4 regions of the Micromonospora sp. NPDC048907 genome follow, and region 3 is predicted to be linked to each of the others. Evidence: riboswitches for the same ligand, from Rfam matches in the RefSeq annotation. Region 3 holds a riboswitch; each other region holds the start of a gene.
The links. Region 3 has a riboswitch for cyclic di-AMP ahead of ACZ6PY_RS02735 (coiled-coil domain-containing protein). Riboswitches for the same ligand answer to the same signal wherever they lie in the genome.
Positions count from the first base shown of each region.

Region 1: linked by a shared signal. The riboswitch ahead of ACZ6PY_RS26055 (C39 family peptidase) and the one ahead of ACZ6PY_RS02735 (coiled-coil domain-containing protein) in region 3 are both predicted to bind cyclic di-AMP.
Region 2: linked by a shared signal. The riboswitch ahead of ACZ6PY_RS00430 (C40 family peptidase) and the one ahead of ACZ6PY_RS02735 (coiled-coil domain-containing protein) in region 3 are both predicted to bind cyclic di-AMP.
Region 4: linked by a shared signal. The riboswitch ahead of ACZ6PY_RS16025 (transglycosylase family protein) and the one ahead of ACZ6PY_RS02735 (coiled-coil domain-containing protein) in region 3 are both predicted to bind cyclic di-AMP.

Region 1 covers NZ_JBVJHI010000008.1:165,358-169,557, reverse strand. The annotation lists gene ACZ6PY_RS26065 (CDP-glycerol glycerophosphotransferase family protein) at 1-274, shown strand, start outside; gene ACZ6PY_RS26060 (alpha/beta fold hydrolase) at 282-1,034, opposite strand; gene ACZ6PY_RS26055 (C39 family peptidase) at 1,139-1,981, opposite strand; cyclic di-AMP (ydaO/yuaA leader) riboswitch at 2,182-2,324, opposite strand; gene ACZ6PY_RS26050 (hypothetical protein) at 2,690-3,487, opposite strand; gene ACZ6PY_RS26045 (hypothetical protein) at 3,647-4,135, opposite strand; gene ACZ6PY_RS26040 (acyltransferase family protein) at 4,196-4,200, opposite strand, start outside.
Region 2 covers NZ_JBVJHI010000001.1:83,837-88,036, forward strand. The annotation lists gene ACZ6PY_RS00425 (N-acetylmuramoyl-L-alanine amidase) at 1-1,299, opposite strand, end outside; cyclic di-AMP (ydaO/yuaA leader) riboswitch at 1,541-1,676, shown strand; gene ACZ6PY_RS00430 (C40 family peptidase) at 1,690-2,727, shown strand; gene dcd (dCTP deaminase) at 2,788-3,366, opposite strand; gene ACZ6PY_RS00440 (pyridoxamine 5'-phosphate oxidase family protein) at 3,445-3,990, shown strand; gene ACZ6PY_RS00445 (zinc metalloprotease) at 4,079-4,200, opposite strand, start outside.
Region 3 covers NZ_JBVJHI010000001.1:544,989-549,188, reverse strand. The annotation lists gene ACZ6PY_RS02755 (heavy metal translocating P-type ATPase) at 1-342, opposite strand, end outside; gene ACZ6PY_RS02750 (hypothetical protein) at 357-1,337, opposite strand; gene ACZ6PY_RS02745 (heavy-metal-associated domain-containing protein) at 1,373-1,582, opposite strand; gene ACZ6PY_RS02740 (metal-sensitive transcriptional regulator) at 1,687-1,986, shown strand; cyclic di-AMP (ydaO/yuaA leader) riboswitch at 2,195-2,325, shown strand; gene ACZ6PY_RS02735 (coiled-coil domain-containing protein) at 2,330-3,349, shown strand; gene ACZ6PY_RS02730 (carbonic anhydrase) at 3,417-4,085, opposite strand.
Region 4 covers NZ_JBVJHI010000004.1:443,976-448,175, forward strand. The annotation lists gene ACZ6PY_RS16015 (M4 family metallopeptidase) at 1-1,167, shown strand, start outside; gene ACZ6PY_RS16020 (YbaB/EbfC family nucleoid-associated protein) at 1,258-1,719, opposite strand; gene ACZ6PY_RS16025 (transglycosylase family protein) at 1,856-2,521, opposite strand; cyclic di-AMP (ydaO/yuaA leader) riboswitch at 2,521-2,692, opposite strand; gene ACZ6PY_RS16030 (LLM class flavin-dependent oxidoreductase) at 3,031-4,200, shown strand, end outside.

The DNA of each region.
Region 1 (4,200 bases), on a different contig from region 3:
CGACGGGGAGGACTTCGTCGCGCGGTTCCCGCTGGCCGGCTCCGGCTACGTGCTGCGCCGGGACATGTCCAACGTGGACGAGGTGCTGACCGGCCTGCTGGACACCGACCCGAAGGCGGCGGCGCGCTGGGCCACCCGGGCCCGCTACCTGGGCGACTTCCCGGCCGAGTCGTACGCCGAGGTGTTCCTCGACGCCGCCCGCCGGCAGCTCGCGCCGGCACCGACCGCGCCCGCCCCGCGCGACGGCTCGCCGGTCCCCTCCCCCGCCGCCTGACGGACGGTCAGAGGTACGCGTCGAGCAGGGCGAGCACCGCCGCCGGATCCTCGACGTGCGCGTTGTGGCCCAGGCCCGGCAGGGTGGCGACCGGGACGCCCAGTTCCTTGAGCTGCGCGTCGGTCACCATCGGGTCGTGCTCCCCACGGGCCAGCAGCACGGGGACGTCGATGGCGGCGAGCAGCGCCGGCAGCCGGGGCTCCCCCACCGCGAAGGCCGCCGGGTCCATGGCGAGCCGCCACCGGCCGTCCTCGCGGCGCAGCCCCGCCTCCACCACGGGGTGGTCGGGGGCGAACAGCCCGGCCAGCCCGGAGACCCGCAGGTAACGGCGGGCCGCCTCGTCCCGGGTGGCGAACCAGGTCACCGGCCGGGCGGCCAGCTCGCGGGTCTTCTCCAGGTCGGCCGGGGACCAGACGGCCTTGATGCCGAGCCCGACCACCGCGTCGACCGGCAGGCGCCGCGACCGCGCGGCCAGCGCCAGCGCCACCACCCCGCCGAGGGAGTGGCCGAGCAGCACGAGCCGGTCCCGGGGGCCGAGCCGCTCGGCCACCGGGCCGAACCCCTCGACCACCCGCCGGGCCAGGGCCTCGAAGGAGTATTCCGGCAGCGGGGGCGACCAGCCGTGCCCGGCCAGGTCGGGGGCGAGCCAGCGCCCCGCCCAGTGACGCTCCAGCAGCGGCGCCCACGGCAGCCACACCTCACCGGTGGCGCCCATGCCGTGCAGCAGCAGCAGCTGGCGGGTACCCGTCTCGTCGGCCATAGGGCGCAGTGTGCCACCGGACGGACACGACGCGCGAGAGCAGCCGGCACGACGACGTCGGGCACCGGCTCGGTGGAGCCGGTGCCCGACGGGGATGGGTGCGATCAGGCGGAGTAGCCGCGGGTGGCCGCCCAGTTCGCCAGGTCGATGGTGCTGACCCAGTACGCGGGCAGCGCCGGGTTCGCCGAGTCGGCGATCCGGACGGTCCGGCCGTCGCTCTTGTAGCCGACCACGGCGATGTAGTGGCCGCCCGGGAAGGAGTGCCAGCCGCCGTCGGTGTCGGTGGCGTCGCCGGCCACGTTGACCACCACGCCCCGGCCGTCGGTGATCGCCCTGACCACGTCCGCCTGGAGCTGGTCGATCTCGGCGGGGCTCGCCGAGCCGCCGAACATGTGGGTCCGGTACGGGTTGCCCTTGACCATCTGGTTCAGGCCGCGGGTGGTGTCCTCGGCCGAGTTGGTGCCGCTCTCGGTGGTGCCGAGCGGGCCGGCCATCGCTTCCTGGGTGGTCTCGACGCCGCTCGCGCTGAGCGCGTTCCGCACCGCGGCCGGGCCGCAGTTCCAGTACTGGGTCTGCGCCTGGTACTCGTAGTCGAGGACCTTGGTCGACGGCGGCTTCGGCTTCGCCTTCGGGGTGGTGTCCGGGTCGGTGGTGGCCTTGGCCGCGGCCTTCGCGACCGACGGCGACGCGCTCGGCGAGGCGGACGGCGACGGGATGGCGACCCGGGCCTCGCCCCGGCTGGCGACCTCACCGAGCCGCGAGCCCAGCTCGGCGACCGCGGCGGTGTTCTCCCGGTGGACCGGGGCCTCGTCGGTGGCGGTGAGGGCGGCGCCGGCGCCGCCGGCCAGCACGAGCGCGGCGGCCGAGCCGGCGAGAATCTGGTACGGGCGCTCGGTCACGAGACGCCGCAGCTGACGCTTCAGGTGATGCTTCACGGGTTCCTCCACGGAGCGTGCGCGGCACACGCCGGCCCCACGCACGGAGGAGCTCACGCGCGCTGGCGGGGCGGCGGGTCGCCGCGGAAGGGGAGCGCCCGGGGGCCGGGCGGTCGGGGAGTGGCCGGGTCAGGTCGCCGTCAGGCGAGCGCCGGCACCACGATGCCGTGGAGGCGGGGGGACGAGCGGGGGGTGGTGAGCACGAGGAATAGCACTCCTTCCGTGGCCGCCGACCGGGTTAGCTGACGGATTCGGGCGGGAAGTACGCCCTACCGCGGGCCCGTGGCCCGCGGATTCACCCCGGTGTTGCTGTGGGTCCCCGGTTCGTGAAGGCACGATTAGGCGGGTCGGCGCGGCGTCGCCACTTGCGATCGGAAACCGCTCCGGACGCGCCGACACTACCGGTGGGTACCTCTCCTGCCAAGCGCTCCCACCTGCGTAAACCTCGTGCACCGCTACGGATTTCGGAACAGTCGGTCACTCACTTCACTCAATGGGACGAGCAGTTACGGTGGCGCCGCGCGGCGGAAAGCGGACATCCGGTGGCGGCCGGCCCGGGATTGCGGTCATCGATCGGCCAACCTGTCCCCTGGTGACCGTTTCCGGGATGGCCGTGACCGGGCTCACCACATTTCGGATAACAATTCGGTCGACGCCGCTCCGTCCCGGCGGCACCGGCGTGCCGCCGTCCCGGGCGGTGTCGTCGCGAGCGGGTCCGGGTCAGCCGGCCCGGGCGGGGCGCCAGCGGGCGCCGGGCACCGCGGCCGGCGCCGGGACCGGGAGCCGGGTCGTCGCCGCGTCGTCGCGGCCCTCCACCGCCGCGACCGGGTCCTCGGCACGGCCGGGGCGGAGCGCGGTGGCCGCCGCGTAGGACTCGGCGGAGAGCGTTCGCGCCGCCTCGGCCGCGAGCTCGGCGTCCCGCCAGGCCCGCCGCTCCCGCTCCGCGGCCGCCGCCCAGGCCGCCCGGCGGCTCTCGCGTACCGCCCGGGCCAGGACGATCTCCTGCTCGGCCGGGTGCCGGCGCGGGTCCCACCCGTTGCGGCGGGCCAGCACGTCCGCGAGCTGCCGCGCGCTCAGGTCGCCCCGCCAGTGCGCGGTCATCGCCGCGTGGTGCAGCCAGCGCTCCCGGGCCGCGTACTCGGCCGGGGTGCGCGGGGTGTGCGGCGCGGGCAGGGCGGCGGCCGGAGCCAGGCGGCGGGCGCCGGCCTCGGCCTCGTCGTACGCCCGCCAGGCCCGGTCGGCCTCGTCCTGGGCGGTGAGCCACTGCTCCCGGCGCCGCCGGGCGGTCTGCGCGGCACCGGCGGCGGCCACCGCCACCTCGTCGGCGTAGCGGCGCAGGTCGGCCCGGCGCGCGGCCGCCTCCACGGCCGGGTCGGGGGCCGCGTCGGAGGCGCCGTCCCGCTCCGGGCGGGCGACCAGCACGGCGAGCAGGCCGAGGGCGAGCAGGAGCAGGGCCGACCAGATGGCGGCGGCCTCGGGCACCTCGGTCAGGAAATGGTAGAGAACGGTCTGCGGCATGGTCGGCACCTCACGGGAGAAAACGTGGTGGAGAGGTGTCCGCACGACCCGCGGCGGCGGGGGCGGCGGCAACGGGTGCCGCCGGGCCGCCCGGCGGGCGGGGTGCGGGGGTGAGGTTCGGTGCGTGCGGCGGGCGCGGGCCGTCGGCCGGCGGGCGGGTCAGCGGGCGGGCGGGGCCCGGGAGCCGACGGTGGCCGGGACCAGCCCGGTGAGGGCGAGCGGCCGGTCCGCGGCGCGGGTCACCGCCGCGGGCGCCGCCGGCCAGGGCTGACCCGCCGGCAGGGCCGGCGCGTCGACGGCTTCGCCCCGGATGTCCTGGCCGGTGCCGGCGGTGGCGGGGCCAGCCGCGACCCGGAGCTGCCCGGCGGCGTCGGCGCGCAGGGGCAGACCCTCGGCGGAGGCCGCCACGGTCGCCGCCACCGGTGCGGTCGCGGCCGGTGCGGTCGCGGCCGGTGCGGTCACGGCCGGTGCGGTCGCGGCCGGTGCGGTCGCGGCCGGTGCGGTCGCCACCGGCGCGGTCGCAGGTGCGCCGAGCGGCAGCGTGGTCGCGCCGAAGGAGCAGGCGACGAGCACGGCCAGCGTGGCCAGCATCCGGGCGGTCCAGCGCGCCACCCACCACAAGGGACAGGTGAGCGCGATGGGCAGCACGGGTACAAACTACCGCCGATGACGCCACATCGCACCGTCGCGCGGGCGTGTCGCGGCGGCTCAGC
Region 2 (4,200 bases), 460 kb from region 3:
GTTGCCGAGGGACCGGAAGGGCGCCTTCATGAGGTCGAAGTAGTGCGACCAGTCCCAGTAGGGGCCCGGGTCCCAGTGCATGCCGCGCACGGTCGAGGCGGTGGTGCCGGGGACGTTGTCGTGGCCGATGATGTGCTGCCGGTCCAGCGGGATCTGGAACTTCAGCGCCAGGTGCCGGACCAGCTTGGCCGAGGCCCGGTACATCGCCTCGGTGTACCAGGTGCCGTGCCCGGCGAAGCCCTCGTGCTCCAGGCCGATGGACTTGGCGTTGACGTACCAGTTGCCGGCGTGCCAGCCGACGTCCTTGGCCTTGATGTGCTGGGCCACGTAGCCGTCCACCGAGCGCAGCGTGTAGTGCCAGCCCAGGTAGGTCGGGTCCTTCACCAGGTCCACGCTCGGGCCGAAGTAGCCCTCGGTGTCGTGGATGACGATGTATTCGATCTTCTGCTGGGCCGGCCGGTTGCCGAGGTCGTGGTTGCCGTAGTCGCCGGAGCCCGGGCCGTACTGCTCGTAGGGGGCCGGGATCCACTCGCAGGCGAGCCGGACCGGGCACTCCAGGCCGTCCGGCCGCTCGGCCCGGCGCAGGCCGAGCCGGTGCAGCCCGGACTGGTCGGGCTTCACCGCGGTGGCGGCCAGGGTCACCCGCTGGCCGTCGTCGGTGGTCCGGGTCGCGCCCAGGCCGAGCTGGTCGTAGACCTCGTCGGCGAAGGCCGCCGCCGCGTCCTCGGTGTCCGCGCCGGAGTAGCGGGCCACCGCGCCGTACCAGGCCGCCGGGTCGGTGCCGGCGCCGACCGGCGAGCCCAACTGCTTCTGGTACGAGGCGAGCAGCGCCGCCCCGCCCCGGATGTTGGCGGCCGCGTCCGTGCGCAGCGTCTCCTCGGCGAGGCCGGTGAGCGCCGCGGCGGCGTCGAGCGTCTGCAGGGACGCCTGCGGCAGCACGTCCTCCGCCGGTGCGGCCGAGGGGGCCGGGTTGAGGGTGAGCGGCCGCGAGTCGTCGCCCCGCGGGTCCTCGTCCTCGCTGACGTGGCCGCTGGCCGGCGTCGCGAGGACGTGCTGGGCGTCGGTGAGGTGCATCGGGCCGTAGCCGCCGCTGGTGCTCGGCTGGCCGGGGTGGGTGTCCCAGCGCGACTCCAGGTACGAGACGCCGAGCAGGACGCTCTGCGGCACGCCGTACTCCGCCGCGGCGGCGGCATACTGATCCTGGCGGTCGGTGGCGGGTTGGGCGGTGAGCGGTTGGGCGGCCACCGGGCCGGTCGCCACGAGTGCGGTGGCAGCGGCGACGGCTGCTGCCAGCAGCATCCGTCTGCCCGACGGCGGGGGTGAGAGGTGCATCGAACCTCCAGACAGGGATGGGGGTCACTGCGTCCCCACCCTCACCCCGCGCGCGGTCCGGGTCAATACCTTTCCGATGGGTAATCTCCGCTGAAAGAATCTTTCGGGTACGGAGTGTCACGGCGTCTCGGGTTGCGGAACGATAACGGTGCTCTCTACTCTGGTCAATCGTCGGCCGCGAGCTTCACCGTCCAACCCGGGTGGTGACGGTCCGACACCGCCGAGTCGCCTCCGGGCGAGCCGGGGACCCAGGTAACTGGGGTGAATCCGCAGCCACTGCGGTAGGGCGCCTCCCTTCCCGCCCGAACCCGTCAGCTAACCCGGTAGGCGGCCAGGAAGAAGGAGTACGGAAGCCCGGTGGCACACCATGCCCCGCGGCCACCGTCGGTCCGGTCGGTCGACCGGTCGACGGCTGCGCCGCGTTCCCGCTGGTCCCGTTGCACCACCGCCCTCGCCGCCCTGGTCGGCACCGCCGTCGTCCTGACCGGCGGCGCCACGGCGGCACACGCCGAACCGTCGGTCACCGAGATCGAGCGCCAGATCGACCAGGACTGGAACAAGCTCGAACCGGTCATCGAACAGGTCAACGCCACGCGCGAGCAGCTCGCCGCCAAGCGGAAGCAGGCCGCCGCGCTGGGCAGGCAGATCGCCCCGCTCCAGGCCCGGGTGGACGCCGCCCTCGGTCAGGTGGGCGGGCTCGCCGCCGACGCCTACAAGGGCGACAACAACCTCTCCACCGTCAACGCACTGCTCGGCAGCCGGTCGCCGAGCGAGCTGGTCGACGGCCTCGCGCTGCTCGACCGGTTCGCGAACCGCCAGCAGGAGCAGGTGCGGACCGTCGCCGAGCTGCGCGACCAGCTGGCCGCCAAGAAGCAGCCGCTGGACGAGATGATCACTGAGCTGGCGCGCACCGAGGCCCAGCTCGCGGCCAAGAAGAAGCAGATCGACGCCGAGATCGTCAAGCTGCAGAAGCTGCGCCTCAAGGTCTACGGCAACGGCGGCGGCGGTCCGCTGCGCCCGGCGCCCTGCCCCGCCGGTTACCCCGGTGGCCCGGCCGGCGTCGCGGTCAAGTTCGCCTGCGCCCAGATCGGCAAGATCTACGTCTGGGGCGCCGCCGGCCCGGACCACTACGACTGCTCGGGCCTCACCATGGCGGCCTGGGCCAAGGCCGGCGTCTCGCTGCCGCACAACGCCCGGCAGCAGCACGACGTGACCAGGCGGGTGAGCCGGAGCGAACTGCGCGCCGGTGACCTCGTCTTCTACTACAGCGACCTGCACCACGTCGGGATGTACGTGGGCGACGGCTGGGTGGTGCACGCCTCCCAGTCCGGCAAGCCGATCACGATGAAGCGCGTCGACGACGGCCAGATCAACAGCTACGGCCGCCCGGGCTGACCGGTCCGCAGGGGCTCCCGCGCCGCGGGGGCCCCTGCGCCGTTCCGGCGTGCCGGTCGGTCAGCGGGTCGGCCAGGTGCGCCAGCTCTGCCAGGAGCGGCTCGGGGTCGGGCCGCGCTGGCCCTGGTAGCGCGAGCCGTACACCGCCGAGCCGTACGGGTGCTCGGCCGGCGAGGACAGCCGGAAGATGCAGAGCTGGCCGATCTTCATGCCCGGCCAGAGCGTGATCGGCAGGTTCGCCACGTTGGACAGCTCCAGCGTGACGTGACCGGAGAAGCCCGGGTCGATGAAGCCGGCGGTCGAGTGGGTGAGCAGGCCGAGCCGGCCCAGCGAGCTCTTGCCCTCCAGCCGCCCGGCGAGCTGGTCGCCCAGCGAGATCACTTCCAGCGTGGAGGCGAGCACGAACTCCCCCGGGTGCAGCACGAACGGCTGGCCCTCGGGCACCTCCACCATCGAGGTGAGGTCGTCCTGCTGCACGGACGGGTCGATGTGCGTGTAGAGGTGGTTGTTGAAGACCCGGAACAAGCGGTCCAGACGTACGTCGATGCTGGACGGCTGCACCAGCGTGGGCTCGAAGGGCTCCAGCGCGAGCGTGCCCGCCTTGATCTCGGAGACCAGGTCGCGGTCGGAGAGCAGCATCGGAACACCATAGCGACCGGTACGGGTGACCTGCATGTCGGACTACATCTTCGTACACCTGTTCGATAGAATGTCCGCATGGCTTCCTGGTCCGAATTCGCCGCCGACGAGCCCCGACTCGCCGACGAGATCCGCCTCCTGTTGCAGCAGTACGGGCCGGGTTTCGGCTACCTCGCCACGGTCCGCGCCGACGGCGGCCCGCGCGTGCACCCGGTCTCCCCGGTCATCACCGACGACGGGCTCTGGTGCTTCGTCATCGACTCGCCCAAGCGTCGCGACCTCGAACGCGACGGCCGCTACGCGCTGCACTCCTTCCCGCCGGAGGAGAGCGACGACGAGGCCTACGTGGCCGGCCGGGCCATCCCGGTGACCGACCCGGCGACCGTCGCCCGGGTGGCCCGGATCGGCCGGGCCGCGCCGCAGGGCGACTGGCGCCTGTTCGAGTTCACCGTCGACGTGGCGATGCTGACCCGGCGCGACCAGGTGGCCAGCCCCGGCACCGGCCGGCCCGAGGTGCGCGTCTGGCTCGATCCGGGGGCCAGCGCCCCGGCCCGGCGTGACCCGCTCGCCCCGGAGGGCCGGCGCGGCCGGCACGGCTTCGACACCCGCCGCACGGCGGCCTGACTCCGCACCCGTCGGGATCCGGCCCCAACAAAGCCGGCGCCGGCCCCGTCCGAGGACGGGACCGGCGCCGGCGTGTGGTGCGCGGCGGTCAGGCCGCGCGGTACGCGTTCCAGGCGGTCAGCATGCGGCTCGCCTGACCAGCGGTGAACTGGTACATGCACGAGTCGTAGGTGTAGTCCATGAAGTTGGTGATCGGGTCCTTGCCGGCGG
Region 3 (4,200 bases):
GATCACCGGCACGGTCAGCACGGCCGACACCCACAACCGGGTACGCAGCCCGCGCAGCTCGTCCACCGGCTCGGCCGGCGCCCCGGCGGCGACCTGCGCGGGCGGCGGCGGGACGACGGCCGTGTAGCCGGTCTTCTCCACGGTGGCGATCAGCTCGGCCGGGCTGACCTCGTCGGCGTACCGGACGGTGGCCTTCTCGGTGGCGTAGTTGACCGTGGCCTCCACGCCGTCCATCCGGTTGAGCTTCTTCTCGATCCGGGCGGCGCAGGAGGCGCAGGTCATGCCGCCGATCGCGAGTTCGATCAGGTGCGGCGCGACCGGCAGGGACTTCGCGGATGTCATCGCGTCACCTCCGGTCAGTTGTGCCCGTGCCCCGGGGTGCCGTGGCCGGCGTCCGGAGTCGGTGCGGTCGTGGGGGCCGGCGCGGCGGGCGCCGGCGTGGCCTGGTCCCCGGCCAGCACGGTGAACTCGGCGGTGTGCACCGCGTCGCCGTGCCGGAAGTCCAGGTAGAGACGGTACGCGCCGGACGAGGGCACCTCGGCGGCGAAGGTGACCGCCGGCCCGGCCGGGGTCCGCCCGTCGCCGGGCGCGCCCTCCGGGTGCACGTGCAGGTACGCCAGGTCGCCCTGGCGCAGCGCCACCAGGTGCCCGTACGCCCCGAGGTAGGGCTGAAGGTCGGTGACGGGCCGGCCGTCACGGCTGACGGTCAGGGTGAGCCGGCTGGTCCGTCCGGGCTGCGGGGCGCCGGTGAGGGTGACCGTGTAGCCGTCGACCGTGGTGCGGGTCACCGGCGCGGGCAGCGGCCGGTGCTCCAGCGCGCCGGGGACGGTGACGTCGACCCCGAGGGTGAGCGGCTCGCCGCCGGTCGGGGTGAAGTCGGCGAACGCCCGCCAGACGCCGGGTCCGGCGAGCGGCGAGGCGACCCGCCAGGTACCGTCGGCGGCCAGCTCGGGGTGGACGTGCCGGAATCCGGAGAGGTCGCGGCGGGCCACGATCAGGTGCATGCGCTTGTCGTGGGCCACGTCGTAGCGGGTGACGGGCCGGCCGTCCGGGCCGGTGATCCGGAAGGCGAACTCGCTCGCGGGGGCGGTCACCGGCTGGAGCGTGTAGCCGCGGTCGGAGACGAGCAGCCCGCCGGGCAGGTGGGCGGTGGCGATGGCCGCGTGGCCTCCGTCGCCGTGGTCGGACGCGCCGGAGTCGTGTCCGGCGTCGGTGGCGTCGTGGCGGGTCTCGGCGGCCGGGGTGACGGGGCCGGCCAGGTGGCCGACCCCGTACGCCGTGCCGAACACCGCCGCGAGCCCGAGGGCGAAGCCGCTCAGCTTCGTCGCCGTGTTCATCGGGGCACCTCGGTTCCTTCGGGTCCGCGGAACCGTCACGCCCCGACGAGGTCGTAACCGGCCTCGTCGACGGCGGCGCGGACGGTGTCCGTGTCCAGCGGGCTCCGGCTGGTGACGGTGACCCGGCCGGAGGCCAGGTCGACCTGGACGTCGGTGACGCCCGGCAGCGCGCTCACCTCGGCGCTCACCGAGTTGACGCAGTGCCCGCAGGTCATGCCCTGCACCTGGTACGTGGTGGTGACCATCGCGCATCCTCCCTTTCCGCCGCTCCCGTTACCGTTACCCGGTGGGGGTATCGGCCACGAGACGACCGTACCATACCCCCGAGGGGTACGCTATCCTTGGCGTCATGACCGCACCGACGACCCCGACCCGGGGCTACACCGCCAGCAAGGACCAGCTCCTCGCGCGGCTCCGCCGCATCGAGGGCCAGGTTCGCGGCATCGAGAAGATGGTCGAGGACGACCGTTACTGCATCGACGTGCTGACGCAGATCTCCGCCATCCAGGCCGCGCTCGACAAGGTCGGCCTCGGCCTGCTCGACGGGCACGCCCGGCACTGCATGCACGAGGGCGCCGCCGAGGGCCGCGCCGACGAGATGGCCACCGAGATGATGGCCGCCGTCGGCCGCCTCATGAAGCGGGGCTGACCGGCCCGGCGGATCTCCCCGGGCGGCACCGGGAGCACGCAGGCCGCATGGTGACACTCCGCAGCGTGACGGCGGATCTCAAACGCGATCCTGGTCACGCAGGGCGAGGACGAATTCTCGCTATTGGTCGGCTTCCGGACGTAGAACACCGGGAGGACTCTCGGGTAACCTCGCTGCCGGTCACCGCCGAAGGCGCGCACCGGCGCCAGCGGTGCCGCCGCCCAATCGCCCGCGGGCGAGCCGGGGAACCAGGTACATGGGGTGAATCCGCGCGAGCGGTAGGGGCCACTTCCGTCCCGAACCCGTCAGCTAACCCGGTCGGCGGCCGACGGAAGGGAACACTGTGACGGCACCCCTGCGCCGCTGGCTGACCCCCGTGGTGGCCGTGCTGGCCGCGATCACCGTGCTGGCGGGGCCGACCCCGGCGACGGCCGCTCCGAGCACCCCCACCCCCTCGGGGCACTCCGAGGAGGAGGACGACCCCCTCATCACCGAGGCCATCGACGCCGCCAACCGGGCGTACCTCCAGGCCAAGGCGAAGCTCGACACGTCGCGCAAGCGTCAGCTCCAGCTCGCCCTCGAGGTCAAGGCGGCGCAGAGCGAGCTCGACGCGCTGAGCCCGCAGGTGGCCCAGATCGCGGCGCAGTCCTACCGCACCGGCCGGATGGGCGCCATGGCCATGCTGATGGAGAGCAACACGCCCGACTCGTTCGTCCGGCGGGCGGCCGCCCTCGACGAGCTGAACCTGCTGAACTCGCAGAAGCTCGCCGCCATCAACGCCGCGAAGACCCGCGCCGAGCAGGCCAAGATCGCGCTCGACATCGAGGTCCGCGAGCAGGAGAAGCAGAAGAACGCGATGGCCCGCGAGAAGGCCGAGACGGAGAAGGCGCTGAAGCTGGTCGGCGGGATCGGCTTCACCGGCGGCCTGGTCTCGGCCACCTCGCCGGTGGCCCGCGTCGGCCCGGGCCGCACCTCGGACGGCGACTGGAAGCCGGAGTCGTGCAGCGAGAACGACCCGACCACCTCGGGCTGCGTCACCCCGCGCACGCTGCACGCGTACAAGGAGGTCAAGCGGGCCGGCTTCAACCGCTTCGTGGGCTGCCACCGCAACGGCGGGCCGTTCGAGCACCCGAAGGGCCGGGCCTGCGACTGGTCGTTGCAGAAGAGCGGCTTCTCCTCGTGGCGCACGAAGGACCAGCGGATGTACGGCAACAACGTCGCCGCCTTCCTCATCCGCAACGCGGACCGGCTGGGCATCTACTACGTGATCTGGAACCGGCAGATCTGGTTCCCGGCCACCGGCTGGAAGTCCTACAGCGGGCCCTCCGACCACACCGACCACGTGCACATGTCGCTGCTCTGACGACGTACGCCGAAAGGGGCCGGCCCGCGACGCGCGGGCCGGCCCCTTCGACGTCTCCTGACGGCCGTCAGGTGGCGAGCGCCGGGTCCGCGGGCGCGGCCGGGGCGGGCACCGGGATGGCGGGCGCGCCGGTCGGGGCCTGTGCCACGGTGCGCACCTCGCCGGCGCTGAGCCGGTACGACAGGCCGACCACCGTGCACCGCCCGGCGGCAACCGCGTCCGCGAGGACGACAGACCGGGCGAGCATCGTCTCCACGGTCTGGGCGATGTGGATGTCGACGATCCCGTCGAGGTCCTCGACGCCCTCCCGGCCGGCCCGGAGCAGGCTGGGCGCGACGGCGTCCACCACCGCGCCGAGGTGCCCGGACGGCGACGTGCCGGTGCGGACCGAATCGCGGGCGGCCTGGACCGCGCCGCACGAGTCGTGGCCTAGCACCACCACGAGCGGGGTGCCCAGCACGGTCACCGCGTATTCCACGCTGCCGAGCACCTCGGGGCCGGCGGTGTGGCCGGCGGTGCGGACCACGAAGAGATCACCGAGGCCCCGGTCGAAGATGATCTCGGCGGCGAGCCGCGAGTCGGAGCAGCCGACGATCACGGCGAACGGGTGCTGGCCGTCGGCGACGGCCGCCCGGTGTCCGGCGTCCTGGTTGGGATGGCGCGGGGCGCCGGTGACGAACCGGTGGTTACCGGCGTAGAGCTCGGCGAGCGCCTGCTCGGGAGTGGTCGGCGACACTGATCCTCACCTCGTCCTCGCGCGAAAACGCCCTGGTCAGCCGGCCGGCGACGGAGGCGGCCTCGGCACCCACGGTCACACGCAGTCCAAGGTACGTCAAGATTTACGTGATACG
Region 4 (4,200 bases), on a different contig from region 3:
CGGGTGGGCCTGAACGACCAGAACGCCTACTACGACGGCAGCCAGGTCCAGATCGGCAAGAACACCTCGGGCCAGTGGATCGGCTCGCTCGACGTGGTGGCCCACGAGATCGGCCACGGCATCGACGACCACACGCCGGGCGGCATCTCCGGCGGCGGCACGCAGGAGTTCGTCGCCGACACCTTCGGCGCGGCCACCGAGTGGTTCGCCAACGAGCCGTCCAGCTACGACGCTCCCGACTTCCTGGTCGGCGAGAAGGTCAACCTGGTGGGCAGCGGCCCGATCCGCAACATGTACAACCCGTCGGCGCTCGGCGACCCGAACTGCTACTCCAGCAGCATCCCGGGCACCGAGGTGCACGCCGCGGCGGGCCCCGGCAACCACTGGTTCTACCTGCTGGCCAACGGCAGCAGCCCGACCAACGGCCAGCCGGCCAGCTCCACCTGCAACGGCAGCAGCGTCACCGGCCTGGGCATCCAGAAGGCCATGAAGATCATGTACAACGCGATGCTGCTGAAGACCTCGTCCTCGTCGTACCTGAAGTACCGGGTCTGGACGCTGCAGGCCGCGAAGAACCTCTACCCGACCAGCTGCACCGAGTTCAACGCGGTCAAGGCCGCCTGGACCGCGATCAGCGTGCCGGCGCAGACCGGTGAGGCCACGTGCACGGGCAGCACCCCGACGCCGACCACCACGACCACCCCGCCGTCGGGCAGCTGCACCGGCCAGAAGCTGGCCAACCCCGGCTTCGAGTCGGGCAACGTGAGCTGGAGCGCCAGCTCCGGCGTCATCACGAACGACACCGCCCAGGCCGCGCACGGCGGCTCGTACAAGGCCTGGCTCGACGGCTACGGCTCGACGCACACCGACACCCTCACCCAGTCGGTGTCGATCCCCGCCGGCTGCCGGGCGACGTTGAGCTTCTGGCTGCACATCGACAGCGCGGAGTCGACCACGACCACCGCCTACGACAAGCTGACCGTGAAGGCGGGCAGCACCACGCTGGCCACCTACTCCAACCTCAACAAGGCCACCGGCTACGTGCAGCGGTCCTTCGACGTCTCGTCGCTGGCCGGCACCACCGCCACCATCTCGTTCAGCGGCGTGGAGGACAGCTCCCTGCAGACCTCGTTCGTCGTCGACGACACCTCGCTCACCCTGAGCTGAGCACACCGGAGCGGCCGGCCGTCGTCCTCCCGACGGCCGGCCGCTTCGTCGTCTCCGCCGCGGGACGTGGCCGGTCGGTCGCGGCCGCGGTCAGGCCGGGTGGGTCGCGCGCGGGCCGGCGGCGCCGTCGCGGCGGATCCGGGCCGCGACGCCCTCCATGGCCCGGCTGAACCGCTCCATGTCCCGCGCGGACTGCTCCGGCAGGCCGCCGAGCCGGGCGGCGAGGGCGTCCACGTCCGCCCGGGCCGACGCGCTGACCCGCGCGTCCAGCTCGGTGAGCGCGGCGTTCACGGCCACCACGAGGTGCCCGCACAGGGCTTCCAAGGGCTCCCCGGCCAGCTCCGGGTCGACGGTGAGGGACTCCAGCCGGCCACCCTGGACGGCGACGGCCCGGACCCGGCCGCCGGCCGCGGCGCCCTCGGCGCGGAGCAGCTCGGCCGGCGCGCCGTCGGCGTGCTCGACGGCCCGGGACCGCATCGCGGACAGCGCCTGTTGCGTCCTGGTCAGCAGCTCGTCGAGGCTCGCGGCCGCGGAGAACGAGTCGTTGGTCATATCCGCGCTTTCTTCACGTCTTTCCGAGCACCGTGACGATAGCAACCGGCCCCGACGTGGAACGCCCGGCCGGGGAGCCCCGGCCGGGCGTTCGTGGTGCGGTGGACCGGCCCGCGCGGGCCGGGCCCGGTGGGGCTCAGCGCAGGCGCAGCCTCTGGCCCGGGAAGATCAGACCCGGGTCGGTGCCGACCACGCCCCTGTTGCGCTCGTAGAGGGCGCGCCAACCGCCGGCGACGCCCGTCGCGGCGGCGATCCCGGAGAGGGTGTCCCCGGGCCGGACCAGGTAGCCCCCGGCGCTCGGCGTGGTGCGCCGGGCGCCGTGGGCGGCCGGCCGGTCGCCCCGCGACGACCGGTCCGAGGTGGCCTTCTTCGTCGTGGCCTTCCTCGTCGCGGCCTTCTTCGAGCCCGAGTCGCTGGCCGAGTACCGCTTGGTCGAGCCACCCTTCTTGCCGCACACCGGCCAGGCGCCGATGCCCTGTCCGTCGAGGACCTTCTCGGCGACGGCGATCTGCTCACCGCGGCTGGCCAGGTCGGCCCGGCTGGCGTACCTCTGGCCGCCGTAGCCGTTCCAGGTGCTCCGGGTGAACTGGAGCCCGCCGTAGTAGCCGTTGCCGGTGTTGATGTGCCAGTTGCCGCCGGACTCGCACTGGGCGACGGCGTCCCAGTTGACGCCGGCGGCGCTGGCCGGAGCCGCGGGGCCGAGGAAGGCGGCGGCGCCGGTGGCGGCGCCGACGACGAGAGCCCCGACGGCGGTGCGACGCCGCGCGACCCGTCGATGACGGGCGACGTGTTCAGTTGCCATGTGGTTGTCCTCCACGCCGACGAGGTGAGCTGTCGGGTTCGGGCGAGGAGCCCGGCCGCCGCAGGCGGCTTCACCCCGAGGTGTCGTGCACCGAGGAACGTGTGGGTCCCCCGCTCCCGCCCGAGGTCCAGGTACCACCGGGCCGGCGGCGGGATTAGGCGTTGCCGGCCCGTGGTGTCCGCGATCGCGAACGGACTCGACGTTAGGAACGGTTTGTGACGAACGCCCACTTCTTGTGAAGTTCTTCACCCGGCCGGGCGACGGCCCCGCCCCTCGGCTGCGGAACCGTCGAATCTGTCGTAGCAACCTGGCCATCGCCGAGTTTTCCCAGCTCACGAAGGCTCTTCCGGGGTTCCGGCCGAAGAGGACGGCCGAGCCGCGCCGGGTCCACCGTGGCAAGTGGCCGCGTCGCGTCGCGGATCCCGGAGCCGGTGGGTTCCCCGGTTGCCGCGCGACGCGGAGGGCTACCGTGGGCAGGTTCACGCAAGATCGGCACGAGGCGGCGAGGCATGAGCGACCACGGACACGAGCTGGCCTTCGGCGGCTTCCTCACCCCGAGCGCCGGGCGACCGGAGCAGGTGGTGGCGCGGGCCAAGCTGTGCGAGCAGGCCGGTCTGGACCTGGTGACCTTCCAGGACCACCCGTACCAGCCCGGGTTCCTGGACACCTGGACGCTGATGTCCTTCGTGGCCGCGGCCACCAGTCGCATCACCCTCGCGGGCAACGTGCTCAACCTGCCGTTGCGCCAGCCGGTGGTGCTGGCCCGCAGCGTGGCCAGTCTGGACCTGCTCACCGGCGGCCGGGTGGAGCTGGGGCTCGGCGCCGGCGCGTTCTGGGAGGCGATCGAGGCGGTCGGCGGCCGGCGGCTCTCCCCGGGCGCGGCCGTGGACGCCCTCGACGAGGCGATCCGGGTGATCCGCGAGGTGTGGGACACCGAACGGCGCGGCATGGTCCGGGTCGAGGGCGAGCACTACCGGGTGGTCGGGGCGAAGCGCGGGCCGGCCCCGGCCCACCCCGTGCGGGTCTGGGTCGGCGCGTACAAGCCGCGGATGCTGCGGCTGGTCGGTCGCCGCGCGGACGGCTGGCTGCCGTCGCTGGCGTACCTGCCGAAGGGGCCGGCGGAGCTGCCCGCGTTGAACGCGCTGATCGACGAGGCCGCCGCGGAGGCCGGGCGTGAGCCGGGCGCGGTCCGCCGGCTGCTCAACGTCACCGGCACCTTCGCCCGGTCCTCCGGCGGCTTCCTGGACGGCCCGCCGGAGCAGTGGGTCGAGGAGCTGGCCGGGCTCGCCCTGGACCACGGCGTCGCCACGTTCATCCTCGGCAGCGACGAGCCGCGCGCCGTGCAGCTCTTCGCCCAGGAGGTGGCGCCCGCGGTCCGCGAGCTGGTCGCCGCCGAACGCACCACGCCGGGCAGCCGCGCCCACGCCGTCGAGGAGCAGCAGGCCGCCGCCGCGGCCGGCGGGTCGACCGCACTCGCGGTCACCCCCACCCCCGACCCGGGGGTACGCCTGAGCCCGCGCCGGCTGTGGGACGAGTCCACCCGGCCGGCCGCGCCGCCGGCACCGGCCGGGCACGTCTACAGCCCGCACGGTCAGGCCGCCGGGCAGCACCTGGTGGACGTTCACGACCACCTGCGCCAGGAACTCGCGCAGGTGCGTGACCTGCTCGAACAGGTCAAG